2 regions of the Alteromonas sp. 5NW40-0090 genome follow, and region 2 is predicted to be linked to the other one. Evidence: predicted binding sites of a transcription regulator. Region 2 holds the regulator's gene; the other holds the start of a gene.

Region 1 (16,159 bases), on a different contig from region 2:
CAACTTATTTCAAACAGGAATTGTTAATACATTATGAAAGTCACCAAAGTAGAAATTTTTGATATCGAATGCCCTAAGCGCCCTCAGTGGAACCCAGTTTTCGTGCGCGTTTACACCGACGAAGGTATTACAGGTGTGGGCGAAGCAGGACTGGCTTATGATTGGGGTCACAGCGCCGCTGCACATATGATTAAAGAAATTGCCGAAGCCATGCTGATTGGCTTTAATCCTTTTCACACCGAACTACTGTGGTCGAGAATGCTGCGCGAAGGCTTTTGGGGATTAGGCGGCGGCCCAGTTATTTATGCTGCGATGAGCGCTATTGATACTGCACTTTGGGACATTAAAGGCAAAGCGCTTGGCTTACCGGTTTACGAATTACTGGGTGGCAAAACTAATGGCAAGCTTCGTAGCTACGCGAGCCAGCTTCAGTTTGATTGGGACAAAGAAGTAACCAAGCTTAACGACCCCGCTGACTATGCTCGCGCCACTGAAAAAGCACTTAAAGATGGTTACGATGCGGTTAAAGTTGACCCCATCGTTTACGATAAAGACGGCAACACCCATTTCGACAGAACCAAGCTGTTCACTAAGCCCGAGCTTAAACTTTTCAAAGCTCGTCTTCAGGCGATTAGAGACACAATGGGCGAAGATGGCGACATCATCTTTGAATGTCACAGCTTATTAGGTGCATCAACGGCTATCCAGCTGGGTGACATCGTTGAAGAAATTGGCTGTCTATATTACGAAGAGCCAGTGAATTACCTTAACTCAAAGCTTCACGACAAAGTAGCGCAGAACGTGAACGTGCCTATTGCGGGCGGTGAGCGCCTGTACCATCGCTGGGATGTACGCCCTTACCTTGAAGACCAATCTATTGATGTACTTCAACCTGACGTTGGCCTTTGTGGCGGTTTCACCGAAGCGAAAAAGGTGTGTGACTATGCCGACATTTACGATGTACGTATTCAGGCTCACGTTTGCGGAGGCCCCGTTGCGACAGCGGCAAGCCTACATTTAGAAACGGCCATTCCAAACTTCTTAATTCACGAGCACCATACCTACGCTATTAAAGACTGGAACCGTGAACTTTGCATTCAAGATCCTCAGCCAGTAAACGGCTTCATTGAAGCGCCTGACACACCGGGAATTGGTATCGATCTAAACGATGAGGTGGTTTATCGCTCGCCGCACATGACGGTAACTGAGCTTAAATAAAGCTGAAACCCAACGGGTTTATTGAAGGCAATAAACCCGAGGCGAGTTCAGCAGCTCAACGAAGCTAGCTTTATGCGATGTCGTACCATCGCTTCGCATTTTCGTACAGCAGCGCCGCTTTTTGCGTTACAGAAAGCGGCGTTGTCATGTCAACGAACCCCTGCCAAAGCGCGGCATACGGCATTCGCCACTGACACAGCGGAAAATTGCTGGCAAACATCATGTGATCTGTGCCAACGGTGTCCATCAAGATTTCAAAAACATAAGACGCACGCGGCCACAGCCAACGGCGATCTTGCATTTCTAATCCCGAGAACTTAAACACAACTTGCTGCGTTTCATTCAAGTCGCGAATATTCTGCCGCCATGTTTTAAACGCAAAGCTATTTACATCAATCGGCGCTATTGCAGCATGGTTTACAGCCACGTTTAGCGAAGGTGTTTGTTCTAGTACCTTTACCAGCGCATGCACGGCATTGCTATCTGCAAGATTTAACTGCGCTTCAAAAGACAAGCCTTGCGACGCCATATGAGAAAGCCCCCATTTAACTTTAGGGGTGCGTAAAAGTACTTCAGATTCGGCATCTAATATGTGACGAAGCCCGCGTACTGAGCGGTACTGCTTTAGCTTGTCGATATGACTGCCGACATTAATTCCCGTTAAATCGATACACCCAACTGAGCGGAATGGCAGCGTACAATGACGCTCCAAGAACGCAATTTCACGCCAAGGCCTTTCGTTATCGTAACCCGCTTCAATGTGAACAAAACCGCCTAACTGCCCTAACGAAACGCGATAGAGCATGTGTTCTTTAGTATGTTTTGCAATCGCTTTTTTATCTGGCCAGAAGGGGGCATTGGCTGGTTTCAGCCAGTCATAGTGCCCTTCGTTTAGTGCAAAAAAGTGGATATGAGGATCTATCCAAGTGATTGAAGACTTGCTCATCTTTGTTTATAAAACCTTGGTTATGCTATTGCTGATAAGGCATTTCGCGTTGCTTTTCTATTTAGCCCTATCTATTGTGCTCTTTCTATTGTGCTGTGTAGCCCCCATCCACCGCATACAAGCTACCCGTGATGAACGACGCTTTGTTGCTGCATAGGAAATAAGTCAGTTCAGCTACGTCTTCGGGCTGGCCCAAACGTCCAATAGGTTGTGCAGCGGCTTCTTCAGCTACCACTTCATTTTTATCTGCCCCAGAACGTGCCACGTAATTATCAATGGCGTTGTGAAATAGAGGCGTTTCGATGGTACCCGGGCATACCGCGTTAACGCGGATGTTATAGGGTGCGTAGTCAAGCGCGGTGGTTTTCGCCATAGACGCCAACGCACCTTTGCTGACCCCGTAGGCGAACGAATTGCGCTTTCCAACAAAGGACTGATCTGAGCCCATCACCACAATCGCGCCGCTGCCCTGCTCTTTCATGGTTGGCAGGCAAGACTTAATCGCGCCATACGCCCCTTTTACGTTCAAGTTTAGTACCTTATCAAGCAGCGCTTCATCAGTGTCTTCAATGGTTGCTGAAACATGTATACCGGCATTACACACCAATGCGTCTATGCGTTGATAAGAACTAATAACCTCATTTATCGCGGCTTCAATATTACGCACAACACTTACATCACAAGGCTTCCAGATAGCATTAGGTAACGCTTGCTCATAGTCTCTGATATCTAAATTCACGACTTGATAACCGTTTTGACTAAACAGCTTGCATACCGCAAAACCGATACCCAAGCTTCCCCCCGTTACAATGCAAACTGGGCTCTGCGCATCATCACTGCTATGTTTAAGGTTTTTCTTCGTGCCATCTGAATTCATGTTTTTATGTACCGTATTGCTTGTGCGTATGTGAACGGGTTATTTCAGTGTAGGCTAAGCATGCCAGTGAGAATTTGAATTGCAAGCGAGCCTACCACTTGAGTTCGCTTTTCTATATTAACATCAATACGTCAGACATCATCATCAGAGCCTGTGTGACATTTGCTGCACATTAAAAGCAACGAGTCTTGGTAAACCTATGTGTTTCTCTCATATCAGTCCGCATAGATCATTACTCACATCATCCAAATTTATTATTAACTTTCCTTTAACGGACTATTCGGACTACGCTTTTTGTGACTATAATAGACAAAATTAAAACACTTGTTTGAAAAAGGAGTCATCCATGCCTCTGTACCACGCCCCTACGACTGATTTTCAGTTCTTGTTAAAAGACTGGCTTGGACTTGATGCTCACTACGAAAAGCTCGGTATCAGCGATTTTGATAGCGAACTTGCCAACGAAATTATTGCACAGGGTGCAAAGTTTGCTTTGGATGTGGTTGCCCCTCTTAACCGTGAAGGCGATGAAGAAGGTTGTACGTTAAAAGACGGCAGCATTACCACGCCTAAAGGCTTCGCTGATGCCTATCAGGAATATGTTGCTAACGGCTGGAACGCAATGCTAGGTACTGCCGAGTACGACGGGCAAGACTTGCCGTACACCATGGCTGTGCCTGTTCACGAAATGCTAAACGCGGCGAACTTAAGCTGGCGTTTAACCACCATGCTTACTGAAAGCGCAACACTTGCGGTTACTAAGCACGCCAGTAAAGAATTAAAAGACATCTACCTTGCTAAGCTAATCAGCGGTGAGTGGACAGGTACAATGAACCTGACCGAACCTCACGCAGGAACAGATTTGAGCTTGCTTAGTACCAAAGCTGAGCCACAAGGCGACGGCAGCTATAAAGTCACCGGCAATAAGATTTTTATTACCGCAGGTGATCACGATTGGAGTTCGAACGTTATTCACCTTGTTCTAGCTCGTCTACCTGACGCCCCTAAAGGCGTTAAGGGTATCAGCTTATTCTTAGTGCCCAAGTTCCTTCCAGATGCCAGTAATGAGCCTGGCGAGGCGAACAGCTTGTCAGTGGGAAGCATCGAACACAAAATGGGTATCAAAGCGAGCCCCACATGTGTAATGAATTTTGACGGTGCAACGGGTTACCTCGTAGGTGAAGAAAACCAAGGCCTGGCATGCATGTTCACCATGATGAACGATGCTCGCTTCCAAGTAGGCCTGCAAGGTTTAGGCGCAGCCGAAGCTTCTTACCAAGGCGCGCTGACCTATGCCCGCGAACGCGTTCAGTCTCGGGCACCTCAGGGTATTCAAAATCCAGAAGGCAAAGCAGACCCAATCGTCTTTCAACCTGACGTAGCGCGTATGTTACTTACGCAGAAATCACTCATTGAGGGCTGCCGTGCACTTTCACTTTTCTACGCAAAATTCATGGACGTAGAGAAGCTTGGTGAAGGTCAAGAAAAAGAAGATGCCGATAAGATACTTCAGTTTTTAACGCCTATCTGTAAAGCCTTTATGACGGATATGGGTCTTGAAACCACCAGCCTAGGCGTGCAAGTATTCGGTGGTCACGGCTTTATTCGTGAATGGGGTATGGAACAGCTTATGCGCGACGTGCGCATTGCTATGTTATATGAAGGCACCAACGGTATTCAGGCGCTAGATCTTATTGGCCGTAAGCTTACCCGAGATGGCGGTCAGATGATGGAAGCGACCTATAATGCGTTTAACGCACTGGTTAGCGACATTCAAGATAGTGAGGCGAAAGGTCTGGCTCAAGGTATTCTTGATGACTGGCGTGCATCTTCAGCCGATTGTTTAGGTATGGATGCCACCACCGCTGCTGCAGCTGCTTGTGATTACCTAGCATACAGCGCCTATTCATTGATTGGTGTACTATGGTACAGCATGGCCGACAAAGCGCAGGCTTCAGGTAACGCGGTACTTGCCGCGTCTAAGATGAAGACACGTGACTTCTATATGGAACGTATCTTAGTGCGTCGCGATGCGCACAAAGCCGCTTATAAAGCTGGCCCTGAAAGCACGCTTGCAATATCAGGTAATGAGTTTGATTATCTGTAGGCAGCTTATACTGCTATAGCCCGTGAAATATGGGTTACGAACACAAAAAAGGTCACTATACGTGACCGTTTTTACTATGATTTGAACGAATCAATTAGTCGTTCGCTGCTACTTGGGTTGAAAACGTATCTGAAAACCAATCGTTAAGCATCGCTTTTTCATAAGAAAGCGATTCCGTGCGATTGCGACGAATATTCGATTCCATAAAATCCATATCTTTAAGTTTCACATCTTCACCACTTAAAATTACCTGACCGTCAGCATTAGCCAACGAGTAGCTAAATGTCATTCTAGGGATATCAATGCGCTTAATGATACGAACGTCGCTACCGGCGCCGTTACCGAAGCCGACAAACTGACTTGGCCAAACCTGGCCAGCCAAATCAACATTTGTTACTGTCATTGACAGCACTTGCGACTCAGGTAAGTCGCTGGCCAAATCTACAATGTGTTCTTCAAGCTCTTGTAGCGTTCGTTCGCGGAATCGTTTACGGGATTCATTGGTTGGCCTTACATCGCTGTAAGACTCAGGTTCTTCCCACGTTATCTTGACCTCAGCGGCTTGAGTGGGAGCAAACACGGTAAGGAGTCCCACCGCTGTGGCGCAGCTTAAACAAGAAAAAGTACGTAATTTATTCACTTTTATGCTCCTAAATTCAGTCGTTTAAACTATGAGTTAGCAAGACATTTAGAAAAAGCTTTGCATGCAGCAATTGTCAGCTTTTAAATCAACTTTATATCCAACCAATCTAGTTAAAACTGGCTAGTCTCGCTTTGCTACTTGCATAACTGACGACTGTTTAATGATTAGGCATAGTTGAACGCGTTTAGTTCCCGTAAAGTTTGGGTTTATATCGTCATTTTCACAATAGGTGTGGTGGAAACGTTTCACGCTAGCGCTATCAGCTGTGATCTGTTTGACATAATTCTGCTGATAAGGCTTTAAAGGGCTTAGCTGTATATTTATTCTATCTTGTAAACTCTGCAGTTCTTTTCGCTCTGGAAGAGTAGCAATAGACACCAGCCATTCGGAAAGAGAGTTTTGAATATCTTCAAAGAGATACTGAACAAAAGGAGATCGCAGCACAATTATTAAAACAATAATTTCAGCAGCGATAATAAAGAACCTAAACATGACTTCTCAGCTAACTTCGACGGACGTTCACAACAAATAGCACCCAAATGGGGCGGATTGAGACACAATATGCCCCACAACTTTTTGCTAATTTACATTATAACAACGTCCACTGTACATGATTTGGGCGTTAATTAACCATACTATTAGCATTAATAGTAGTTCGATAACTGATTGGGAATAAATACAGTAATCTATACGCAGGTATATGTAGGAACTGCTGAGCTTTGATCTACAAACCTGAATAGCTTTCAATACATGTTGAACGACCGATTACTTGCAACCTAAATTGCCGCGAATTTGAAATTTATATCTGACATTTTGTAAGTGAGCTTGCATAAGCTGTTTGCAAAAGTTTACACCAAAACTCTATCTAACCTCATTAAGCCAAATAAGCAGAAAACTTTCTGAAGTTTCAGTATTGACTGAAACTTTAAAAAGATAGACCATACGTCGCATTATTGATCTATATTAAATATGACGTGTTTAACGCAGTTATACTGCACAGGCAGTTTGTTACGTCACATAAGGTTAAGTTATGAATGAACAAATACCGGTAAAGACCGTCACGCCGGTAAAAGTACATAAACCCAAGGGCACACCCGAGGGCAAACGCCACGATTCTCGTAGTCGTATTTATGTACGAGCAGTGCAAGGCCCTTTAGAAACGTTTAGACGCATATTTGGCCTGTTCTTTTTGGGGCTTTTCGCCATCATTCCGTGGATTCAGTACAACGGTCATCAAGCCGTGCTGCTTGATATTGGCGAGCAGCGATTTACTATATTCTCACTAACCTTATGGCCTCAAGACCTCACTTTACTGGCCTATATATTCATTGTCTCCGCCTTTGCACTGTTCTTTGTCACCACTTTCGCTGGTCGTGTGTGGTGTGGATTTATGTGCCCTCAAACAACGTGGGTATACATTTATACGTGGTTCGAAGAGAAGCTCGAAGGCTCGCGCAATAAACGTATAGCGCTAGATGCTCGCAAAATGGATGCAGATAAGTTTTTGCGTAAAACGGCGAAGCATACCGCTTGGGTATTAGTAGCACTGTTAACTGCTTTAACTTTTGTCGGCTACTTCACGCCAATTGATGAGCTGTTTGTTAACTTCGTAACATTAAATACCAGTTTCTGGGCAGGGTTCTCTGTTATTTTCTTTGCCGTATGTACTTACGGAAACGCTGGCTACATGCGCGAAATCATGTGTACACATATTTGCCCTTACGCACGTTTTCAGTCAGCCATGTTCGACAAAGATACGTTCACCGTATCGTACAATGCAAAACGTGGAGAGCAACGCGGCCCACGACCTCGCAAACTTAATCACGAGCAAGTAAAAGAAAAAGGATTAGGCGACTGCATCGACTGTAACTTGTGTGTTCAAGTATGCCCAACAGGTATTGATATTCGCAATGGCTTACAATACGAATGCATCAACTGCGGCGCCTGCGTTGACGCCTGTAACGGCGTTATGGACAAGATGGGCTATCCCAAAGGCCTGATAAGCTTTACCTCGGAAGAAGAACTTGCTGGCGGTAAAACTCATATATTGCGCCCTAAATTAATTGGGTACTTTGTCGTACTTATTGTTATGACCGGTTTGCTATTCGCTAATATTTGGATGCGTAGCCCCACCGAAGTCGACATTATCCGCGATAGAAACTCGCTATACCGCGAAACGAATGAAGGGCTAATTGAGAACGTTTATACAATAAAAGTACTTAACAAAACTCAGCAAACCCAAACCTACTCTATTGCTGTAAAAGGTCTGCCTGACTACAAGTACATTGGTGAACAAACTGTAATAGTTGAAGGCGGTGCGGTGTATAGCACGCCAATTTCGGTTGCAACTGACGCCTATAATCTGGAAGATACGGTTACCGATATTTTTATCAGTGTAACCACCACTATTGATGGGGAAACGGTTACTGTTGATGAGCCAACAAAGTTCCTTTATCGATGACAGATTTTTCATTCTCTGGGCTTAGCCCAGACACCATATTAGATGCCCTGGAAAGTCAGGGCATTTTTCTTCAAAGTGGTTTGCTAGCACTAAATAGTTATGAAAACCGCGTCTACCAGTTTGTGGCTGAAGACGGTCAGCGCTATGTAGCAAAATTCTATCGCCCAGGTCGATGGACCGACGCTCAAATTCTTGAAGAACATGCGTTTGCTGCAGAGCTAATTGATAACGAAATTCCATTGGCTGCGCCAATTTCTCTCAATGGCAGCACGCTGCATCATCACACCGTGGCCGAAACTGACTATCGATTTGCGCTATTTCCTTCGGTAGGCGGCAGACAATTCGAAAATGACAACCTTGATCAACTCGAATGGATGGGGCGTTTCATTGGCCGTATTCACCGCGTGGCCCATGCTAAAGGGTTTGCACATCGTCCCTCGATTGATATTGAAAGTTACCTCGATGAACCGAAGCAGGTGCTCACGCAAAGCACACTGCTGCCAGACCATTTAAAGACAGCATTTTTTGCCATACTTAACCCCGTTATTGAAGCCACGAAAAAAGCGTATAAGCCAACATCTAGTATTCGGCTTCACGGTGACTGCCACCCAGGCAATATACTGTGGCGCGACGGTCCGACCTTCGTTGATCTTGATGATTGCCGCATGGGCCCTGCTATCCAAGATTTGTGGATGATGCTAAGCGGCGACCGCCAACAACAGCTTTTACAGCTTGATACTTTGGTGGAAGCATACGAGGAGTTTCACCCGTTTGACACTGCACAGTTGCCACTTATTGAGCCCCTGCGCGCTATGCGAATGGTACATTACATGGCATGGCTTTCACGACGCTGGGAAGACCCTGCTTTTCCGCGGGCATTTCCTTGGTTTGCTGAAGACAAATACTGGGAAGGCCAAATACTTGCTCTGAAAGAACAGCTATCAGCACTACAGGAGCCTCCGCTAAAATTGGGTTACTGATCCAACCATAACACGACTTAAAGAGCGCTTTTTCGATGACCTTTGCTCAATAACCATATGCGGGTTACGAAAAAGCGTAAGGTATAAGAAACCGTATTCGCTATCACTTTTTAACTTAGATATAATCGTTATCGTGTAGGTGCTCTTGTCTAGCTCTAATGTTAACTACGGCGACAAGAGTTAAACGGGAAATCAGTGAAAAACTGATGCTGCCCCCGCAACGGTAAACTCAACGCGTTGTCGTTTTCTTTTCATACGCCACTGTCTTTTATACGTTATCGCGCTATTGCGGACTAAGCGCCATTAGATGGGAAGGCAAAAGAGCTATTACACTTTTAGTAATGGTGAGTAAGCCCGGATACCGGCCTGTACTTCATGGTGTCGTTTGCTTGCTCACATCCATAATTAAGCAAAAACGTGCACTTTCACTAATCATGTGCTCGGGTGGAGCGCATCAAAGACAACATAAAAAACATGCGTACACATTTTACCAAAGCAGCCCTTAGCGCTGCAGTTATTTCGTGCTTAAGCACACCTGCCTTTGCTCAAACTTCTGACCAAGATATTGAAACTTTAACAGTAACAGGCACGCGTTTGCCTATTTCGTTGACCAAACTTCCTGGTTCAGTATCGGTACTAACTGAAAGTGATATTAAAGCTTCGGGCGCACTTCAACTTACCGATCTCATTCGCGGCCTACCCGGCGTTAGCTTGTCTCAGTCAGGAAGCCCTGGCGGATTAACAGAGCTACGCGTGCGCGGCGGTGAAACTAACCATCTACTCGTTTTAATTGATGGCGTTGTTGCCAACGACGTAGGCCAAGGAAGCCTGGTTGACCTTGCTCACTTAACTAGCGCAAACGTGGTGCGCATAGAGCTACTTCGAGGCCCGCAAAGTGCAAGATGGGGAAGCGGCGCTATCGGTGGCGTACTAAGCATTACTACGAAATCAGGCCAGTTTGCAGATAATGGGTCACACGTAGACTTCTCTGCTGGCGTCGGCACACAAGGTACGTTGCAGGGCAGCATGAACGCGCGCTCGCAAAGCGATAACGTAGGTATTTCTGCATACGCCAGCTACATACGTACCGACGGTGACAACGTATCTCGTGTTGGTAACGAAGATGATGGCTACGACAACATGACCGCAGGCATTAATATTAATTATGCCGCAACGTCGGAGCATACGTTAATAGCTAACCTTCGCACGGTTCAGTACGAGAACGATTACGACGGCACTGATTTTGTGACGACGGGCCTTCCTGCTGACTCAGATAACGTGACGGATGGTTCACAAATTAGTGCGAAATTAAGATGGGAATTTGCTGCGGAAAATACAGGCTATCGCTCAGCGCTAAGTGCGCATTATCGCAAAGACGATAACGATAACACTGAGTCAGGTGCAGACACTGGCGGTACCACTGGTGAGCGCATAGAGCTAAACTGGACAGGTTTCTATACCATGGATAACTGGGATTTTGCTGGCGGTGTTGAATACCTACAGCGCCTTTTTACCCAGCGCGGCCCAATTGCATTTGGCGATCCGAACCAGAAGCAGCACGACAATACTTATAGCGTATTTGCCGAGACAAATGGCCAGTTAACCGAGTCGCTAACCGCAACACTAAGCGCACGATTCGACAACAACAGTGAGTTCGACAATGCCGTAAGCTATCGCGGTGGCCTTACATGGCAGCTTAACAATTACTACGCTGTTTTTACCAGCTATGGTAAAGCTGTTAAAACACCCACCTTCACCGAGCGCTTTGGCTACTTCCCAGCAAGCTTCATAGGCAACCCAAACTTAGAACCTGAAACCAGTGAAGAATGGGAAATAGGCGTTAAGGCAAACTGGAAATCACTGTCTGCACAAATCAGCGCATACACTACCGATCTTGAAGATGAAATAAACGGTTTTGTGTTTGTATCTGACTTGGGGGCGTTCAGCGCAGATAATATTGACGGTGATAGTTCACGAGAAGGGATTGATGTAGAGCTAAACTGGGGCAGTGGCTATGGTGACCTTACTGCTGCCTATAGCTATCTAGATGCTGAACAAACTGACGGTGGTATCTCAAGCACTGAGTTACGTCGTGCGCGCCATCAAGGCTCGTTAACCTACACCACTAACTTTGGGACAGAAAAGTTCAGCTTTTACACCAAGCTGGCCTATACAGGAAGTCGTTACGATACTTTCTTCCCACCATTCCCTGAACCCTCTCAAACGTTAGCGCTTTCAGCTTATACCCTTGCTACGGTTAACTTGAGCTACCAGATAGACAAACAGTGGCAAATATCTCTGAAAGTAGATAATGCGTTTGATACCGATTATGAAGACATTGTGGGTTATGCAGGTCAGGAGCGACGAGCGCTGTTTTCTGTTAACTACGCTATGTAGTTAATTAAGGCTTAGCCTAGCAATTTAATCGGCTACATCTTGGTGTAGCCGTTTTTCGTTCAATAGTTTGACGTCTATTGTATTACTTCAGCTTTTTCTTCTAATTATTATCATTTCTTTTACCGCTAACTTAGGCTTCAGATCGTTCCCTTTCTCACGTTTTATAGTCTACCCTTCGCATTTAATGTTATTCATATTCTATTCATAGTGAGAGGTTTATTCTGCGACAATCGCTTATCCTATCGCAGACAATGTTAACCTTGTCGCGAACTAAGACCTTGTTGTGAAACAGGTCCTAGTTAAGCGAATAAGGCTGTGATAATCTCAACTTTGATAATTATTTTTTTAATACAGGATCATAATCCATGAAAAAGTTTGCAGTAATGTTTGTCATGGCAATGCTTTTGCCATTAGCAGCTTGCGCTCAAGAGCCGGTGTCTAAATGGAAAGAAGGCACGCACTATAAAGTGCTTGATAAAGAAGCCACAGATAAACCAGTTATTACTGAGTACTTCTCATTTTGGTGCCCACACTGCTTCCAATTTGAGCCAATCGTTGCACAAATTAAAGAAAAGAAAAGCGACGGTACTAAGTTCAATAAAGTACACGTAAACTTCATGCGCTTTACCGGCCCAGAAGTTCAGGACGATGCTACCAAAGCCATGCTTATTGCACGTGCAATGAAACAAGAAGATGCAATGAACAGTGCTATCTTCAACTATATTCATAAACAGCGTGCGTCTATCACAGGCTTGAAAGACCTTCGCAATATCTTCGTTGTTAACGGTGTAGACGGTGAAGAGTTTGATAAAATGGCCAAAAGCTTTGGCGTGAACAGCATGGTGCGCAAGAATCAACAGCAAATTGATGAGTATCGTGAGCACTTAACTGGTGTGCCAAGCTTTATTATCAATGGTAAATATCAGCCTACGTTTACTGCTGACATGACCTTCGACGATATCGCTGACCTAATCGTGTGGCTATCTGAGCAAAAATAATCTGGTTTATAACCAATACACTCATTAGAACTCGAATAATTAAATGGGCGCTCAGGCGCCCATTTTTACGCCTTGGAGCATCCCAATGTATGCAGTAAGTGACTTTGCTGACTTTATCTGTGAGCTTGACCAACTAAAAGCAGTTAAGCGCCAGATAACCCTCCCCTGTGATGACTATCGACAGGAAAACTCCGCAGAACACAGCTGGCATGTTGCATTAATGGCAAATATGTTAAGTGAATATGCAGCTAAACCTATCGATATTACCCGTGTTATTCGCATGATCCTCATTCACGATATCGTGGAAATTGACGCTGGCGATATGTTCGCTTTCAATCATCAAAGTGACCATGACGCGCAAGCCGAGAAAGAGCTTGCTGCAGCCAAGCGCATTTTTGGGTTGTTACCGAGTCCACTGGATAATGAAATGCTTGAGTTATGGCTTGAGTTTGAAGCAGCCGAAACCGCAGATGCAGAATTTGCTAAAGCAATGGACCGAGTGCTACCTGTTTTTCAAAACATGAAAGACAATGGGGGAAGCTGGAAACGCCATTCAATTGCAAGAGAGAAAATTGAAAAACGTAATGCCCATTTAAAATCTTGCGCACCAGCGCTGTGGGACTACGTATTGCAGCAGCTAGATATAGCTGTTGAAAAAGGTTGGCTAAGTCAATAACGACTAAGCCAACCTAAATTTGATGTGGCTATTGCGCTACGCGGTATCTAAAAACTGATTCACCCTGCGATTAAAAACGGGTACCAACCCACATCCAAAAGCGGTTAGCATCTACTTTTATATCGCCCGCGTCATAAGTACCGTACTTGATACCGAAATTATACTTTCCAGCGAACTTCTTAGTATATTGAACGTTAATTTCGCTACCTAAATCGTCAACACCATTGCTGCTATCGTCTGCAGAAAAGTCATGGTAAGCCAATAACCATTTCCCCCCTGCTAAGCCTCCAGATAGTGAAAACTTAAGGTCTTTCAAACCCTGGGCAGGCGTACCCAAAAACTGATCGGTCCATCCATTGAATTTGTGTAGAGTAGCAAGGGGCGTTGCAAATCCGTACATGCCATCGTCTGAGCCTAAAATTTCGTAATCCACTTTAGCCGTTACGCCAGAGAATGTAGCAGCTAAATATGTATTAAGATAAGACGCATCAAAATCAGTGGCAGTTTCACCCGCACCAGCTTCGCTCGATTGAGTCGCAAATTCACCACCATAAGCCCAACTAACGCTATCGCCTTTCATTTTACCATCGTAGCTTACACCATAAGTATCTAGTGCGTTGTCAGTATCGTTATCAACTTCTAACAAATAAGCATAGGCCACAAATTTACCTATCTTAGATGTATAGGTTGCGTGAAGGATGTGGTCTTTTGAATCAAGATCAGCGGCCTCTGCAAAGATACGGTTGCGCTTGTACAAATAGCCATAGAAAAGCGCTAGATTGTCCGATGCTGCATATTTAGCACTTACGGCGTCGAAGGTCTGGCGGTCTTGTCTCCAGCCAACGTGGCCAACAAATCTGTGATCATCTAGCGTAATCACTTGGCGACCTACTTTGGCAGTGAACTTGTCCGTTTTATATTGAATAAAAGCTTGGTCAACTTCCGTTGTTTCAGGGTCGGCAATTACCGAGTATTCACCTACATTAAAGCCCGTAGGCCCTACGGTAAACTCGTCCTGCCCCATTACTATGCGGCTGTCTTCAACCTCGGCGGTAAATGAGAATCCATTAACACTTCCTGAGCTAAAGCCTAAACGCGTGCGCAAAGTCAAAGCGCTAGCATCTTCTAATGCATTGTCTTGATCAACTGACTCGTAGCGCAGGTTCAGGTCTGCCCATGCTTTTGAATCACTAAGAGCGGCGTGAATATCGGCAGCCATCGCGCTGCCGCCGAATACTGTCATAACAGATGCCGCTAGCACATTCATGCTTAATTTTTGTAACGTGTTCATGTGTATTCCCTATCGGTTTTGATTTTTATTAGCCAACACTTACCCAGCCAGCATTAAAACACTGGTTGAAAAGTGAAATTCGTAGGTTGTGGGCGGTGAAGCTACCGCCCTTATCAGATGCCGATAATGCTAGGCAGCATCTGATTTTTTAGCGTCTTTTTTTTCAGATGTCACCCCGCTGGGTTTTGATGATGCGCTATTAGCGCGTGAGGTAACGGTTTCAACCTTCTTCTGCTTGTCGTATAAGAAGGTCAGTACCTCATGTCGGTAGTGGTTGTATTGTTTATTATCTGCAAGTGCTAATCGGTCTCGTGGACGCGGCAACTCAATATCCAAGATTTCGCCAATAGTGGCCGCAGGACCATTGTTCATCATAACAATGCGGTCAGATAGCAATACTGCTTCATCTACATCATGCGTTATCATGATGACGGTATTACCTAAATCAGCATGAATTTCCATTAGCGAGTCTTGAAGGTGAGCGCGCGTTAACGCGTCTAGTGCACCGAACGGTTCATCCATCAGTAACACTTTAGGCTCCATAGCCAGCGCGCGCGCAATGCCCACTCGCTGCTTCATACCACCTGAAATTTCACTAGGCAGTTTGTCAAGAGCGTGGGTCATGTGTACAAGCTCTAAGTTATGCATGATCCAGTCACGCATCTCGCTTTTACTCTTGCCCCGCATGGTCGATTTAACGGCCAGCTCTACATTTTTATATACCGTAAGCCAAGGCAACAAAGAGTGATTTTGGAACACTACGGCGCGCTCTGGCCCTGGCTGCTTTACTTCAGCACCATCTAAAATTACACCGCCTGTAGTTGCTTGGTGCAAGCCGGCAATGATGTTCAAAACCGTCGATTTACCGCAACCCGAGTGACCAATTAATGACACAAATTCACCTTTGCTAATTTTAAGATTTACATCTTGAAGCGCAGTAAATGGCCCTTTCGGTGTTGGGAAGTCGATACCTACCTGCTCTAACTCTAAGTGTTTAGTGTGCATAAATTTCTCCTCAAAATTAGCGTAAGACGCTCGACTTATCCCAGCTTACCGCGCGCTGAATTGATAGCATTAAGCGGTCTAGCACGAAGCCGATGGCACCAATAGTGAGCACTGCCACCATGATTCTGGCTAACGACTCCGAGCTGCCGTTTTGAAACTCGTCCCACACAAATTTTCCTAAACCAGGATTTTGAGCAAGCATTTCGGCAGCGATGAGTACCATCCAGCCAATACCAAGCGACAATCGAAGTCCAGTAAAAATCATGGGAATAGAAGACGGCAGTACTATCTTGGTCAGGTGTGCAAAAGGGGTAAGCCGTAGCACTTTACTCACATTGATAAGGTCTTTCTCAATGTTTGATACGCCCACTGCCGTATTTATTAGGGTTGGCCACAAGCAGCAAAGTGAAACGGTAAAGGCAGACGTTACAAAGGACTTAGAAAAAGCTGGGTCGTCACTGACATAAAGCGCACTAACCACCATGGTAACTAACGGCAACCATGCTAGCGGTGAAACTGGCTTAAATAACTGTATCAGCGGGTTTATCGCTGTGTATGCC
Region 2 (16,159 bases):
TTCGAATGAGCATGCGGTTGGAATTAGAATTATAAAAAATATCTTTATCTGCTGATGTCTTCAACTCTATATATATTTTTCTAGGTAAACCTTTTTCTTGTAAAAACTTTGGGACATTAGCTTGAATATCTATAACAGCAGTTTGCTTGTTATCCAATTGGTCAACACGCACTTCGGTTTCAATGTCCTCAAGACTAGACTGCCGTTTCAACCATTTTGTAAACTTCCGTGATAAGTCAATGTGTCTAGGTTCAGGAGCTAAACGAGTAAACATGTTGTCTGACTTCGTTTCTGTTTCGCTATTAGATACTTCACCAGCACCACAAAAATAAGCGTATTGCTTTGTCGAGAGCAAGTCGTTTAATTTATCAAAGTCTGTTTCATCTCGAATCTCCAAAATCCACTTTTTTTGCCTCTTCGTCACGACGGTTTTGAGGTTTCCATGTTTTTTTAAGAACGCCTTAGAAGGGGGGTTGAAAGTGACAACTTGGACAGACTCTTTAAGTCTACGTACTGAGATTCTAGCGAAGGGAAAGCGCTCGAAATTATATCGAGGCGGGCCTTTGGCGTCACAGCAAAACCTAGAGTCGCCTCCATCATAATTTAAGGCCATGTAGTTGATGACTTTTAAAAAATTATATAATTTATTACGTTTACCTAGAAAAAGTGTCTTGATATTGTCGTGCAAAAATGCATCTTTCACTGTTACTTTCTTCATTTTTAAACCTATGACGTTACATTCATATGTAACTTTAACTTTGTGTGCGTGTGAATATTATTTCTTTGAACTAAGTACAATATAAAAGATACTTCATCACAAAAAAACGCACGTTTTTTAAATGATAGCCGTGCAAAGACACATAAACTAGCTAACCTAAAATTGATATTTGTTAGACTCGCTCTTTTACTTCGTTTTACTATGGTAAAATCCGTAAAAATTTTGGCAAAGACGTACTATCTTGAATTCTGTTATGTCACTTCGTTTAGACGAGTTATCTCGTGCTGAACGTCCATTCCACGCTCGTGGGAGTAAAGTAGTTCGCTGCGACGCGTGTCTACTTCCAACGCAAAACTGTATTTGTGAATTTAAGCCTGAGGCTGGCACTGATGTGGCGGTTTTGTTCTTGATGTACAAAGGCGAATATTATAAGCCTACTAATACCGGTCGTTTAATTGCGGACGTGGTTAAAGATAACCACGCATTTTTGTGGAAGCGCACCGAGCCAGAAGAGGCGCTATTGGCGTTACTTCGTAACGAAAAATATTTTCCTATCGTGGTATTTCCACACGAATATGCTGCAGCTGAACGTTGTATTGATACGCCACCATTGAATACAGGAAAAACGTTACTATTTATTTTCTTGGATGGAACGTGGCGTGAAGCAAAAAAAATGTTCGTGAAGAGCCCTTACTTGCATGACTTTCCTGTGTTGGGCGTGAGTATGGACGTAGCGTCAGATTATCTACTACGCGAATCTACCCATGATTTCCAACACTGTACTGCTGAAGTTGGTATTAGCGTTTTAGACCTTGCAGAACAGAAGCAAGGGGCACAAACCTTAGCGCATTATTTCAGTGTGTTTAGACGGGAATATTTAAAAGGTAAGCCGCATTTGCAGCATAAGCTTGCGTTTGCAGAGTCGCAGGTTAAAAGTAACATTTAAAAAGCGTCACTTTTATTTGCGAAAGTATTGTTTTACATCCACTATTTCATATTAACAAAACACGGAGAAAGCGAATGGCATCAGTTACTTTTCAAGGCAATACAGTTACGACAAAGGGTCAGCTTCCTGAAGTAGGTACATCTGCACCAGGCTTTACATTAGTGAAAGCAGATTTGGGTGAAGTAACACTGTCTGAGCTTGCAGGAAAAAATGTGGTATTAAACATTTTCCCTTCTATCGACACGGGAACATGTGCAATGTCTGTGCGTAAATTCAACGAAGAAGCGGCAAAATTGGATAACACTACAGTTATCTGTGTATCGGCAGATCTTCCGTTTGCAGCGGGTCGCTTCTGTGGTGCTGAAGGTATTGAAAATGTACTTACAGGCTCGACTTTCCGCTCAAGCTTTGGTGATGACTATGGTGTTACCTTTGAATCAGCGCCGCTTACTGGGCTGCTGTCTCGTTCAGTAGTGGTTATCGATGCCGAAGGCAAAGTGGTTTACACAGAGCAAGTTGCAGAAACAACAGAAGAGCCGAACTACGACGCGGCTATCGCAGCTCTTAGCTAAGTAGATCCGCAACATAGGTTAGTTGGTTAGCTAACTATGTAATGTGTTTGAATACGTACCGATTTGTTTTATCGGGGTATTACAGGGCACTCACTGATGTGGGTGCCTTTTAGGAGAATGTAATGGCATCGGTATTGCTCTCAGTTGGTGAATTAGCCAATGTAATGCAACAAAAGCCGGTAACGCTTGTACGAGCGTTAATGGACGACCCCGTTTCAAAAACACCAGATACGCGAACGGCAATGGTTTTACCTGCGTCAGTCGACTTTGACTTAGATAGTGAAGGTAGCGATCACACTACAGGTCTCCCTCACAGTATGCCTTCTGCAAATGACCTTGCTATTTATCTTGGTAATCAGGGCATAACAGCGAATACACCTATTACGGTATACGATACCCGTGGAATATATTCTGCGCCGAGAGTGTGGTGGATGTTAAAAGCGTTGGGCCACCAGGATGTTTATCTATTAAATGGCGGGCAGCCTGCATGGGAAAAAGCAGCGCTGCCGGTTTCAGAACAACAACAATACGGAAAATTAACCTATCAAGCTACGCCTAGGCCTGGTTGGTTCGCAAATTCCGGTGCAGTACTTCAGGCAATAAATACTGAAGCGCAACTTGTTGATGCGCGCAGCGCGCCGCGATTCAAAGGAGAAGTGTCAGAGCCTCGTGAAGGAGTACGTTCAGGTCATATGCCTGGTGCGTTTAATATTCCTTTTGACACCTTACTCAAAAGCGGGCACTTTTTGCCAGTTGAGCAGCTTAAGGCTGTTTTTGACCGCGCTAATATCGATTTACGCAAACCTATTATTTGTACGTGTGGTTCTGGCGTTACCGCCTGCATAATTGGTGTGGCGGCATTATTGTGCGGCGCTACTCAGGTTTCAGTATACGATGGCTCTTGGTCAGAGTGGGGCGCTGATACTCAATATCCTGTGGTCAAAGATATTTAAAGAGTCGCGGCTTTTAACTAAATAAATACACAACATGCTAATCGTATAATTAGCTCTATAACTACAGAGTAAGAACAACCTGATGCCATCTGATCAATCTCTACCCAATATTGTTATTCTTACCGGTGCGGGTATTTCCGCTGAATCTGGATTAAAGACATTTCGGGATAATGACGGCCTTTGGGAAAATCATCGCGTAGAAGAGGTGGCTACCCCAGAGGCTTTTGAACAAAATCCTAGCTTAGTTTATCGCTTTTACAACGCTCGACGTGCGCAGTTACAGCAAGACGACGTGAATCCTAATGCAGCGCATGAGGCGCTGGCCAAACTTGAGAAAGCGTTCGGTAGCAACCTGATGTTGGTTACTCAAAATGTGGATGACTTGCATGAGCGCGGTGGAAGCCAGTCTGTTTACCATATGCATGGCAAGCTGCTATCGGCGCGCTGCGCTATAAGCCAGCAGACTTTTGACTGGAGTGATAGTTTTGATCACACCACTCAATGCCCGTGTTGCAACAGAGTAACCTTACGACCGGATATCGTGTGGTTTGGTGAAATGCCCATGTACATGGAAGAGATTTACGATGCGCTTTCAAAGGCTGATGTGTTTATTGCTATTGGCACATCAGGTAATGTCTATCCTGCCGCGGGTTTTGTTCAGATCGCTAAAGAAAGTGGCGCACACACCATAGAGGCAAATTTGGAGCCGGGCGTAACTAATGCATTGTTCGATGAATCGCTAACAGGCCCTGCTTCTCACATCGTCCCACAATGGGTTGATCAATTAATATCGAAATACGCGCTGTAGGAGGCGCATAACATGCAGTATTTGAATGAGTTTCTTACCATTGCGTTGGTACACCTTGTGGCTGTTGCTAGCCCAGGTCCAGATTTCGCGGTGGTTGTTCGAAACAGCGTGGCCTATGGCAGGCGTATCGCCATGTACACCAGCATCGGGATTGGATTAGCTATATTACTGCATGTGGCTTACTCGTTAGTGGGGCTTAGTGTGGTTATTGCAACTACTCCATGGTTATTCACCACGTTTAGCTATGCCGCCGCAGCTTATTTACTGTACCTTGCGTTTGGTGCGCTTAGAAGCGGGCCTGTAAAGCAGGACCCGGTAGTTAACGCTGAAAAGAAACCATCCCAGATATCGGCAAAGCGCGCAGTTTGGATGGGCTTTCTAACAAATGGGCTTAACCCAAAAGCGACGCTGTTTTTCCTCTCGTTGTTTACTGCAATTATTAGTATTGATACCCCATTTGAGGTGAAACTTGGCTACGGGATCTATTTAGCTATAGCTACTGGTCTGTGGTTCTGTTTTCTTTCATACCTTTTGAGCACCAGTAAAGTAGCTGAGCTTATTGGTAAAAAAGGGTATTGGTTAGACCGTGCGATGGGTGTACTACTCGTCGGTTTAGCTGCGAAATTAGTACTAGGTTAACGTTTGTTTACCTTACAAACAGGCATTTGTTTTTGTGAGTTGGTATAATCGCGCCGATTTTTTAAAAAGATAAGAGAGTTGTGTGAAAGACGTAAACCAAGACCGCCTGAACAATACGTTGTCTAAACAGTATCAATTTGATACCAAAGGTCTATTGCGCCGCGCTGCCGGTTTAACAAAGGCAAACTTTTCATCATTGCTGCAGGGAAGTGTTGTTCTATTTTTAACGTTTGTCGTGTTAGGTGTATTTGCTCAGCAATACATTACGATAAATGACGATGGAACTTACGTTTTTGAGCATCAGTCAATCATTGAAATTGTCGCAATTTGCATCGTCGCTCCGTTACTGACAGGGTTATATATGATGGGGGTCTTTGTAGCGCGAGGTACTAGAACGACAGTATTTACCGTATTTCAGTTTTTCCCCTTGATATTTTTGCTGGCGCTTACTCAGTTAGTAAACAGTATTCTTGTTCAGCTAGGTATGATGCTGCTTATCATTCCTGGTCTTTACTTTTATTTAGCGTCGTCTTTTTCTTTAATGTTAGTCGCTGATAGAAAGCTAACGCCAATTAGCGCGATTATCCTTTCCTGTCGCGTATTTAATGCATACTGGGTTCAAATCGCCAGCATATTTGGTGTGTTCTTTTTACTGTTTGCTTCAGTGCCATTAACGCTGGGGTTTTCACTTATTTGGGTATTACCGTTTTATTTTAGTATGATGGGCTTGCTCTATCAGGAATTAATTGGCGAGCAGGGAGTAAGCACGGAAGCATCTGAAAACGATGTGAATGAGTCTAGCTTCGATGCATAAACGTGAAACCTTTAAAATAGTCCTTATAACGCTGGGCGTTTTGGCGGTAATCGTCATCAATGCCATTATTTTTACAAAGGACGAGCCGGATATTTTAGACATACCGCAAACGGTTGAAGCCAAAAAGCCGGTGCCTAACTTCTCTGCTTATACAGATGTAAAAGAGAAGAAAGAAGCGTTTTTTAACTATTTACGACCTGAAGTAGAGAAGCAGAATGCTTATCTACTTACGTTAAGGCATTACGTGCAAACCTTGTACAGGAAGGCGTTAGCCAACGAGTCGCTCTCTGAAGAAGATATGGCAAGGCTTGAATGGTTAGAAGAGGAATATCGAGTTAAGCCGACGCAACCGTTAAAGATGAAACTGTTGGCGCTGTTGCAAAAAATTGATGTTCTGCCTGCGGAGTTGGTACTTGTGCAAGCTGCGAACGAGTCAGCTTGGGGCACAAGTCGCTTTGCAAGAAAGGGCTATAACTTCTTTGGCTTATGGTGTTTCTCTAAAGGGTGTGGCTTTGTTCCGAACCGTCGAAACGATGGGGCATCTCATGAAGTTGCCAAATTCGACAGTTTGTCACGTGCTACGTATACCTATATGCGAAATTTAAACCGCCACGACGCGTATGCGGATTTAAGAGAGATCCGCAGCCGACTGCGTGCAAACCAAATTCCTATTACTGGTGTTGCGTTAGCTGAAGGGCTAATGAATTATTCCGAGCGCGGAGCCGCTTATGTTGAAGAGCTTCAAACTATGATCCTATTTAACGAGGAGTTTTTATCCGAATGATACGTGCTGCTTTATTTTTTGCTTCATCTCTGTTTATTGGTGTAGGCAGTTCTTCCGTTGCTGCTGAAACGATAGATGTTGAGTACAGCCGTTTCTATAGCCATGTTAAAAAGCTGGATAATGAAGATACCCAAGCACTTCAGTTTGCATTTGGGTTTGTTCGTGTTGGTGAAGGGCGTTTATGTGAAGTTAACGAAGCATCTATTGTTACTGATAAGAAAACGATGCCTTTAGAGGTAACGGATGAAGGGCGTTTTACTGTACCTACTGAGAAAGCACTGAAGCTGGCTAATGCACTGGTTCGAATTGACCTTAACGAGCGGGCTAACGTGTGTGATATGTCGGTACAACTTGAAACCAAACCGGAATACCTTAAGCAGTATTACACAAAAGACGACCTTACTTTTTTGTATGGTCAGTACGAAGCTTTCTTTAATGAAATGGGAAGCTTTTTGTCTTTCATGATGCCTTCGGTAAAGGGCTTGATGATTCAATTTGATGACAAGAATTTAGATTTCATTACACCACAAGGTGTGCAAATCAATAATGGCGTGTTGCATCTAAAACAAGATTGGATCAACGACGCAAAAGGCTTAACGTTACCTCAAGAGCCGCTGCGCGTAACTGCTATGGCTTCGAGTTAATCGGCTGCTAAAATTAGGTATCAGGTTAGTAACTGATACCTAATTTGCTCTGCTACACGGGCGATGGTCTCTTCACCCTTGGCGCATAGCTCTTCAGCACGATGAAATTCCATAATACCCACATCGGTAAGTTGAGGTTCAATAAGAATGTCTGGTGGATCGCCTGCTAAACGAGAGCGGGTAACGCGAGCTTGAAGTATTTCAAGTGAACTACTCATTACGCTCATAATTCCCGGCGGGTTGCGCTTATTCACCTTTGCGGGCACTTCGGTAAACTCTTCTTCCACTTTTTCAATAACTTCAGAAGCAATGCTTTCTTCGGCATTCACATCTTCAGAAGCATTGACTTTAAGCTGCTCTTCACTTTCTTCTGACGCTTTGTCTTCTTTACTATCAGGCGAAAACCATTGGCGTAGTACGTTTTGGCTTTTAGTAAAAAAGTCCTCAGTTTTGCGCTGGTTTTCTTCATGATCTTGTCTCAACTTTTCAAGACGAAGTGGTCGAAAATCGGCGTTAAGGTTAACCGCGATTACAAAATCGGCCCCTAATTGGCGACACAAGTTCACCGGTACAGGGTTTACAACGGCACCGTCTACCAACCAACGATCACCGTGTGCTACGGGCGCAAAGAGTGCGGGAATAGCACATGATGCTTGAATGGTGTCGCCAATAGGGCCTGAATTAAATACAACTTCACGTCCGGTATAAAGGTCAGTTGCCACTGTTGCAAAGGGTTTCAGCATTTCTTCATAAGAGGAAACACAAAACTCGCTGGCAAGCTTATCGAAAACTTTCTGTCCGCTTGCGATGCCCCCACGTCTAAGGCCTACACCCATAAGAGCCAATACCTGCCAATCGCTTAGCGAACAGGCCCATTCTTTTAAACCTTCTAGCTTACCACTTGCGTAGGCAGCACCAACATAGGCACCAATAGAGCATCCCGCTACAACGTCAATTTTTACGCCGAGTTTTTCTAAAGCTTCAATGATACCTATGTGCGTCCAGCCCCTTGCGGCTCCGGCACCTAGCGCAAGTCCAATTTTCATTTACTTCGGTTCCATAATGTTTATTACTTCAATAGTATTATCTTCATCACTGAAGTCCGTACTATTTTCTGTAGTGAAAGCAGGTTCATCAAACCCGATATCACCGTCTTCTACCGGGCCTTCTTGTGTAGCTATAGCTTTAAAATCATAAAGGTTGCTGTCGATTAAGTGTGAAGGCGCTACGTTTTGAAGCGCACGGAACATTGACTCTATACGACCTGGGAAGCGACGGTTCCAGTCTTGAAGCATAGCCTTTATGTTTTGGCGCTGTAGGTTTTCTTGTGAGCCACAAAGGTTACACGGAATAATCGGAAATTCAGCGGCCTGAGAATATTTCTCGATGTCTTTTTCTGTGCAGTACGCCAATGGACGAATAACGATGTGTTCACCGTTGTCGCTGACTAGCTTTGGCGGCATAGACTTAAGCTTGCCACCATGAAACATATTGAGGAAAAACGTTTCTAGCATGTCGTCGCGGTGATGACCTAATGCAATTTTAGTCGCACCTAACTCTTTTGCTGTGCGATACAGAATACCCCGGCGCAAGCGAGAACAAAGCGAGCAGGTAGTTTTTCCCTCTGGAATTTTGTCTTTAACGATAGAGTAGGTGTCTTCTTCTACAATCTTGTAGTCAACGCCTATGCTTTCTAAATATTCAGGCAAAATATGTTCAGGGAAACCAGGCTGTTTTTGATCAAGATTAACCGCAACGATATCAAAGTGAATAGGCGCAATCTTCTTTAAAAACAATAGAATATCAAGCATGGTGTAGCTGTCTTTACCGCCAGATAAACACACCATAACTTTGTCGTTGTTTTCAATCATACCGAAATCGCCAATAGCTTTACCTACGTTGCGGCGAAGTCGCTTCTGAAGTTTGTTGAAGTTGTACTTTTGCTTACTTTGCGCAGCGTTTAATGGCGACGCGTCAGCACTGTTTGTGCCTAAACTCATAATTAACTAGCTTGGTTTGTGATAAAGCCGCCATTATACATTAAAGCGGCTTTTCGAGACCATGCTTGTGAAGTTAAATTTGTTGGTGACATACCGTGTTGGCCGCTAAGTAACGGCAAACACGGGCTATGTAGTACCGATGAAAAGACTACACCGACAACGGCGACACAAATCCATCTGGCTTAATAGCAAGCACATCGCAATTGAGTTCGTCGATCACGTGTTCTGCAGTGTTACCAATTAGGGCCGCTGAAATGCCCACACGGCCAACGGTACCAATAACAACCAGCTCTGCATCCAGTGTTTTTGCCACTTGCGGGATGACCTTTTCCGGAAGGCCTTCTCTTACTACACATTTGTTTTCAGGAATACCGTACTTTAACGCGTGACTACGCATTTCCTTTAAATGATGATTTTTTACCGCGTCGTGATAGGTATCGGGGTCGAACTCGGGTACTTCTATGGCGATATTAAGTGGTGTAGAAGGGTAACTGTTGACCAAGTTTACGCTACCTTTCAATAAAGAGGCGTAGTCGTTAGCAATGAGGGTGAGCTTATCGTTAAGTGCGGCATGCTCATTGTCTTCACTGCCTACGTTTACTGCCGCAATAATCTCTCCTCCTTCTGGCCAGTCGTGCTCTTTAACAAGCAATACTGGGCGAGGGCATTTACGCATTAAATGCCAATCTGTGGGGGTGAAAATAACAGAAGCAAGATCGTCGTGCTTTTTGGTTGCTTTTACCACTAAATCTATCTGATTGTTTAGGGTGTAGTAAATAATCGACTCATACGCGCGATTATTCCATTCTACAACGATATCAGTTTCAGTGAATCCTTGCTCTCTTAAGTGGGTAGCAAGCCATTTTGCATGCTCCTTTGTGACTGCATCGCGCATTGACTCGCGCTCATCCGGGCTAAGCATGGTCGTCATATCGTAAGATAAGTCGTATACCACCATCATGGCGGTAACTGAAGCACCTGTTTTTGAAGCGAGTTCATAAGCACGGCTTAGTGCAGGTTGGTTATCGCGCTCGGCATCTACCACGGCCAGAATTCGTTTACACTCAATCATAACGTCCCCCTAACTACAAAACTTAGTAGCGGCTGTCGAAATCGAAGCTTTCTAATACTAACTATAAACGACATTGGGAAAAACGTAAGTTGTTTTAGATCAAGAATTTTACGACGCGACCATGAGTGAACTTAACGATGTAAATATGGAGCAACCGGCGTGGTGCTGAAACATTAGATAGGTGGCTAACACAGGTCACAAAAAAGCGCGCTTAGTGTGCGCCTTAATTTACACTTAAAAAAGGACTAACCGCAGACAACGCTTGGGCCGTTAAGCGCCGCAAGTTTGGTGTTTAGTCTATCGAAATCTAAAATAGTAATAAGCTTTCCGTCCACCTTTATAATGTTGTCTTTTTGGAAACGGCTTAACAAACGGCTAATAGTTTCGATGGTTAGTCCTAAATAATTTCCTATCTCGTTGCGCGTCATGGTGAGATGGAATTCTCTATGGGAGAAGCCTCGCTCTTCAAAGCGCTGAGAAAGATGTGATATAAAATACAATAAACGCTCTTCTGCGGTTCGCTTGTTTAAAAGCATGATCATGTCGTGATCTTGTTTTATTTCAGCGCTCATGAAGCTCATGATCTGGTGGCGCAGCTTTGGAAATTGCACTGACATTTCGTCGAGGGTCTCGTAGGGAAGCTCACACACCATGGCAGTTTCTAACGCAGAGGTATAGCTTTGGTGTTTGTTCTCTCTTAATGCATCGAAACCGATAATGTCACCAGGAAAGTGGAAGCCGGTAATCTGTTCTTCACCTTCGGTATTAGTCACAAATGATTTAAATGAACCGGTTCTCACTGCAAATAGAGAACGGAATTTATCACCAGTTTGAATCAGCGTGTCACCTTTATGAAGCGGCTTCTTGCGTTCAATAATATCGTCAAGAGATTCGATTTCTGTTTTGTTTAACGCCACCGGTAAACAAAGGTGACTGAAACTACAGTTTTGACAGTGAATAGAAAATTGGCTTCCTTTGCTCATAATGCACGCTCTCTAAAAGAATACCCGACAATAATACACCCATTTTTAAACGATTGCGCCATGAATAAGATAAGCGGCATATATTGCCATTATTACTGCAATAATTTGTCTAAAATGGTTATGTTGAAAACTTCGAACAATATATTGGCTACCAGCGCTAGCGGCGAGCAAGGTGGGTAATGTACCCAAACCGAAGAAGAACATAATAGCAGCGCCTTCTAGCGCATTACCCGCCGCGAGAGACCAGGTAAGTGTGGAATACACCAAACCGCAAGGAAGCCAACCCCAAATAAAACCATAAGGCAACGCACTTAAAGGGGTCTTAAATGGCAAAAAGCGTTTTGAAAGCGGCTGCACTTTGGAAAATAGGCCTTTACCCGCATTTTCCAGTACCGTTAAGCCAGTCCACCACTTACCCAAATAACACGCCAGTAGAAGCAACATGATTCCGCTAAGTAGGGAAAGGGCATAGTTGGCAAGAGGTATATAATCTGCTGCAATTTTTCCAAGTGCCCCGGTTATTGCTCCGGCGATGGTGTAGCTCACTATACGTCCCATGTTATAGGCAAGGGTATAGGGTAGTGCTGAAGCGCCTTTAGGCGATACCATCCTTAGCGCAGCGACAATTCCACTGCACATTCCCACACAGTGAACTCCGCCGGCTAAGCCGATAAGAAAGGCAGAGAAGTAGTTAATCCCTTCCATGTGGCGCTTGGCTTTTGTCTACTTTACTGTCTTGAAGTTGCTTGCGTTGCTCAGCTAGCTTTTTTTCTTCTGGCGGAAGATCATCGTCAAACAGTATGCTATAACCTTGGCGATCTAAATCTTCAAATTGATTGGTTTTCACCGCCCAAAAGAATATCACGATAGCGACGGCAACAATGATGATGGCGATTGGAATTAATACGTAAATAATACTCATGCTATTTGCTCAAAAGTCGCGTTGAGTTTGTGACTACAATGATACTGCTTAACGACATACCAACAACAGCCATCCACGGTGAAAGTAGGCCTGATACGGCGAAAGGTAAGATCAAAACGTTGTAACCTACCGACCAGCCAATATTTTGCCTTATTTTTTGCTTCACTTGATGCGCAGTTCGAATAAGCTCTGGTACAGAAAGCAGCTGATCGCCAAGCAGTATCACGTCGGCGGCAGTTTTAGCCACGTCTGTGGCATTACCCACTGCAATCGCCACATCAGCGCTGGCAAGAACTGGAGCGTCGTTAATACCATCCCCCATCATCATCACTTTCGCGCCAGATTGCTGCATAGCTTGAACGGCTTCGTACTTTTGCTCAGGTGTTAGGCCACCTTTAGCGGTCGAAATTGGCAATGGTGCGGTAAGCGCATTAACGTTTTGCTGTGTATCACCACTTAAAACGGCGAGGGTATGGCTTGCAGCTAATATATCGAGAGTTTCTTGCGTATCTTCTCTTAGTGAATCCTTTACTTCATACGCCGCCATAATACGCCCCTTAACCGTGAGAAACACGTTAGCTGAAGGGAACGCTTCAATGAGTTTTAGCTGAGATTCGTGAACGCTGAATGCTGCAGAACCCATAGAAAACAACGTGTCATTGATCTCACCGCTGATACCACCTCCTGGCGTAACGGTAAAATTAGTCACTTTGTGTACCGTGTTATCGGTAGCGTCAGCACTGTCGCTAGAAGCAGAAATCTCGCTTAGGGCTACACCGTCGCTAAAGGCTATACCGTCGCTAAAGGCTTTGGCAATCGGATGTTCAGAGCGTGACTCCAAAGCGCGGGCAATTGATAGCGCACTATTACTATCCACACCGTCAGCGTACCAGGCATTTGAAATAGTAAATTTGCCTTTTGTGAGCGTGCCGGTTTTGTCTAATGCGATGGTGTCAATGTCAGTAATTTGTTCAAGCGCATCGGCCCGTTTTAGTAAAATACCTTGTCGGTTTAACTTTGCCATAGCACAGGTTAACGCTGATGGCGTAGCCAACCCTAATGCGCAAGGGCAGGTTGCAACCAGCACCGATATGGTGATCCAAAATGCCTCGTCGCTACCCTGATACGCCCAAAAGCAATAGGTCAACGCCGAAATCAGCAATACCGCGGTAACGAAATAGCGAGAAAAATTATCGGCTATCTGCGCTGCTTTAGGTTTACTCGCCATCGCACTTGCTTGCAGTCGTACAATTTGATTTACCAGCGCATTTTTAAGGGTCTGCGTAACCGTAATGGTTAGCGTACCATCTTGACAAACCGTGCCGCCGTAAACCGGGCTACTGTTGGACTTACGCACGGGGTTAAACTCGCCGGTAAGCATAGATTCGTCAACCGCTGCGTTGCCGTCGGTTACCACCCCATCAATGGGGACTGTTTCACCAGGCTTCACTAGCACTACGTCGTCAATTTTTAGCTGCTTAGCCAGACACTCGGTTAGGCTACCATCCGGATTTAGTTTGGTCGCTGATACGGGCACATACTGCATCATATTGGCAGAGATCTGTGCGGCGCGATGACGACTGCGATGTTCTAAGAATCGGCTAAGCAACAGCAGAAAAATAAACATACAAATGGATTCGAAATACACTTCACCTTGCTCTAATACTGTAGAACGAATTCCAGCAATGTAAGTACCGAATATTGCGAGCGTAACGGGTACGTCCATATTAACCGTTTTAGCGCTTAGCGCTTTAGCGGCGCCCACATAAAAGGTGCTGCCTGAATACAGCACAACAGGTGTAGTTAGCGTAAGGGCAACCCAGTAAAAATATTGGCGGGTCTCTAACTCAATGGCGCCAAACCAATCAAAATAAAGCCCAGTCATCAGCATCATTACCTGCATGGTCATAATGCCTGCTAGGCCAAGCTTTTTTAGAAAGGTCTTTTGTTCGCGTTTATAACTGGCTTCGTGTTCGTCGGGGTGAAATGGTGACCCAACATAACCAATGCGTTTTAGCGTAGATAGAATTTGGCTAAGCTTAATTTGAAACGGTGACCAAGTGACTAAAGCGCGGCGCTCTTGTACATTCACCGCGACTTGCTTTATTCCTTCTACTTTCGACAACTGCTTTTCGATAAGCCAGCCACACGCAGCGCACGTAATACCTTCAAGGGTCAATTGAATCTGCTTGTCCTGACCTTCTTCAAACACGAACTCTTCTTGTAGAGAAGGGTCGTCATAGACTTTTAGCTTATCTAGTGTTTCTAAAATACCATCGTCAGATTTTTGCGCCGGTTCGGTTCTAAACTGGTAATAGTCTTCCAGGCCGTTGTTAACGATCGCTTCAGCTACCGCTAAGCAGCCAGGGCAACACATGTCTCGTTGTTGCCCTAAAATGACAGTAGTAAATTTCCCATTGTCTGGACTCGCTATAGGCAAGCCGCAATGGTAACAGTCGTGCTGTGTCATTATGGATTGAATTTCATTTTGCCAGTGTGGGGCAGATAGACCGTGTTTTGAATTTTCCAGCTATCATCAATCGGCGTCAGCGATATGCGCCATTTACCGTCAAGGTTTTCTTCAATAAAGCCGCGATAAATGCCGTTAGCGTCGCGACTCAATAAAACGCTAACATCGCGCTCTTCTAGCGTTACGTGATAGAAACTTAATTTAACCGCGTTACCTTCTTGAGGGATCCCCGAATGAAATTGCAGCGCTATGCTTCCATCTTCAATGGTTAAATCAGTGGTGATATTCATGCGGCGGGCTATTGCTTCTTTGTCCAGACGGGCATTGATTGCTTTTCCTTCCTTGTAGTAATCGTCTACCACCAGGCTATCTTCGGTGCTAATAGCAAGGTTTAACAACACGCCACCCATGATGAGTGTAATGATAGGTACGGCAATTAAAAACCAGGGCCAGAACTCTTTATACCAGGGTCTATTCATCGAAATCTTTCTCGTATTTACTTCACTAGCAACGTCGCTAACAACATATTTATTATTGCTACATCAGTTAATAACAATAAATATAGTGTTGGGGACGCAGGTCCAAGGCGCACAAAATGTGTTCGCTACAGCACTTTCTGTATTGCTGTCTATATCGCTGTATTTTCTCATAAAAAAAGCCCCGTAGTAACGAGGCTTTTTAAGATATTTAATGATTTAAATCATTAATCATTTGAAAGGCTGTAAACATACGCTGCAACAACGTGAATTTTGTCATCACCCAAGGTTTTCTTGAATGAAGGCATTACACCGTTACGACCGTAAGTAAGCGTTTCTGTTACCGCTCTGTGGCTGCCGCCGTATAGCCAGATATTGTCAGTAAGGTTTGGTGCACCAAGTGCTTGGTTACCTTTACCGTCCATACCGTGACAAGCCGCACACGCTGCGAAACGTGCTTTACCTGCTTCTGCAAGCTGAGGGTCCACATCGCGACCGCTTAAGCTAAGTACGTAGTTAACCACTTCTTCGATACCGTCTTCACCCATAGCATCTAGCCATGCTGGCATAGCGGCTTTACGACCAAGCGTAAGAGTTTCAACGATTTTCGCACCTGAACCACCGTACAACCAGTCGTTGTCCGTTAGGTTAGGGAAGCCGCCATTTTGACCACGTGCATCAGAACCGTGACACTGAGAGCAATTTTGTAGGAACAAACGCTGACCTACTTTGTTTGCTTCTGGGTCTTTAGCCAGTTCTTCAACAGGAACTTGTGCATACGCTTCGAAGATCGGATCGAACTTCTCGGCAGCGAAATCTAGTTCACGGTCATATTCCACTAGGTAGCCTTGCTCTTTAGCGTCAATACGCGCCTGAGCTGACTCTTCTAGCGATTGAATATTTTGGTTAGAGCTCTTCCAGCCCAAAATACCTTCATACGCACCTAGGCCAGGATAAAGCGCTAGGTATAAAAAGCCCCAAACGATGGTCATGTAGAACATAATTGTCCACCAGCGAGGAAGTTGGTTGTTCAACTCCTCAATACCATCAAATTCGTGGCCCATTGACTCACCTTCAGCTACGCCGGTCTTGTTAGAAAGGCACCAGCGAAGAAGGAAGTAGCAACCAATGATCAACCCTAGGGTTATCACTGAAATCCAAATTGTCCAAAACATACTCATGAGTTCGAGACTCCTGCTAATCTTCTTTTGATTTTTCTTTTTCTTCGTCTGCAAACACTAGGTTTGCAGCTTCATCGAATTTTTTCTTGTTGCGGCTGCTAAACGCCCACCACACAACACCGATGAAGCTTACAAAGACGATGACAGTAAAAATGCTGCCTACAATTCCCTGGTCCA

Evidence for each region. Region 2 encodes FNR, which switches genes on or off when oxygen is low (the NO sensors DNR and NnrR bind a similar motif). Its sites were predicted from a motif close to TTGATCTAGATCAA; they were not measured.
Region 1: ccoG (cytochrome c oxidase accessory protein CcoG) is a predicted target of FNR. The motif match lies at 6,745-6,758, and genes of this name have one in related genera.

What each region holds. Positions count from the first base shown of each region.
Region 1 is NZ_BAAJLT010000008.1:108,080-124,238, reverse strand. It holds gene AC27KT_RS11495 (mandelate racemase/muconate lactonizing enzyme family protein) at 34-1,218, shown strand; gene AC27KT_RS11490 (amidohydrolase family protein) at 1,289-2,164, opposite strand; gene AC27KT_RS11485 (SDR family NAD(P)-dependent oxidoreductase) at 2,250-3,041, opposite strand; gene AC27KT_RS11480 (acyl-CoA dehydrogenase family protein) at 3,388-5,148, shown strand; gene AC27KT_RS11475 (DUF3016 domain-containing protein) at 5,243-5,788, opposite strand; gene AC27KT_RS11470 (hypothetical protein) at 5,912-6,283, opposite strand; gene ccoG (cytochrome c oxidase accessory protein CcoG) at 6,822-8,252, shown strand; gene AC27KT_RS11460 (serine/threonine protein kinase) at 8,249-9,232, shown strand; cobalamin riboswitch at 9,353-9,616, shown strand; gene AC27KT_RS11455 (TonB-dependent receptor plug domain-containing protein) at 9,707-11,629, shown strand; gene AC27KT_RS11450 (thiol:disulfide interchange protein DsbA/DsbL) at 11,995-12,627, shown strand; gene AC27KT_RS11445 (HD domain-containing protein) at 12,713-13,303, shown strand; gene AC27KT_RS11440 (alginate export family protein) at 13,374-14,594, opposite strand; gene AC27KT_RS11435 (ABC transporter ATP-binding protein) at 14,724-15,599, opposite strand; gene AC27KT_RS11430 (ABC transporter permease) at 15,616-16,159, opposite strand, start outside.
Region 2 is NZ_BAAJLT010000005.1:306,957-323,115, reverse strand. It holds gene AC27KT_RS08580 (hypothetical protein) at 1-718, opposite strand, end outside; gene AC27KT_RS08575 (tRNA-uridine aminocarboxypropyltransferase) at 972-1,664, shown strand; gene tpx (thiol peroxidase) at 1,739-2,236, shown strand; gene AC27KT_RS08565 (sulfurtransferase) at 2,359-3,189, shown strand; gene cobB (Sir2 family NAD+-dependent deacetylase) at 3,272-3,997, shown strand; gene AC27KT_RS08555 (LysE family translocator) at 4,010-4,636, shown strand; gene AC27KT_RS08550 (YciC family protein) at 4,719-5,450, shown strand; gene AC27KT_RS08545 (glucosaminidase domain-containing protein) at 5,443-6,234, shown strand; gene AC27KT_RS08540 (DUF2987 domain-containing protein) at 6,231-6,878, shown strand; gene AC27KT_RS08535 (patatin-like phospholipase family protein) at 6,899-7,924, opposite strand; gene ttcA (tRNA 2-thiocytidine(32) synthetase TtcA) at 7,925-8,878, opposite strand; gene uspE (universal stress protein UspE) at 9,027-9,950, opposite strand; gene fnr (fumarate/nitrate reduction transcriptional regulator Fnr) at 10,196-10,933, opposite strand; gene AC27KT_RS08515 (sulfite exporter TauE/SafE family protein) at 10,979-11,638, opposite strand; gene ccoS (cbb3-type cytochrome oxidase assembly protein CcoS) at 11,625-11,855, opposite strand; gene AC27KT_RS08505 (heavy metal translocating P-type ATPase) at 11,857-14,325, opposite strand; gene AC27KT_RS08500 (FixH family protein) at 14,325-14,804, opposite strand; gene ccoP (cytochrome-c oxidase, cbb3-type subunit III) at 15,029-15,982, opposite strand; gene AC27KT_RS08490 (cbb3-type cytochrome oxidase subunit 3) at 15,999-16,159, opposite strand, start outside.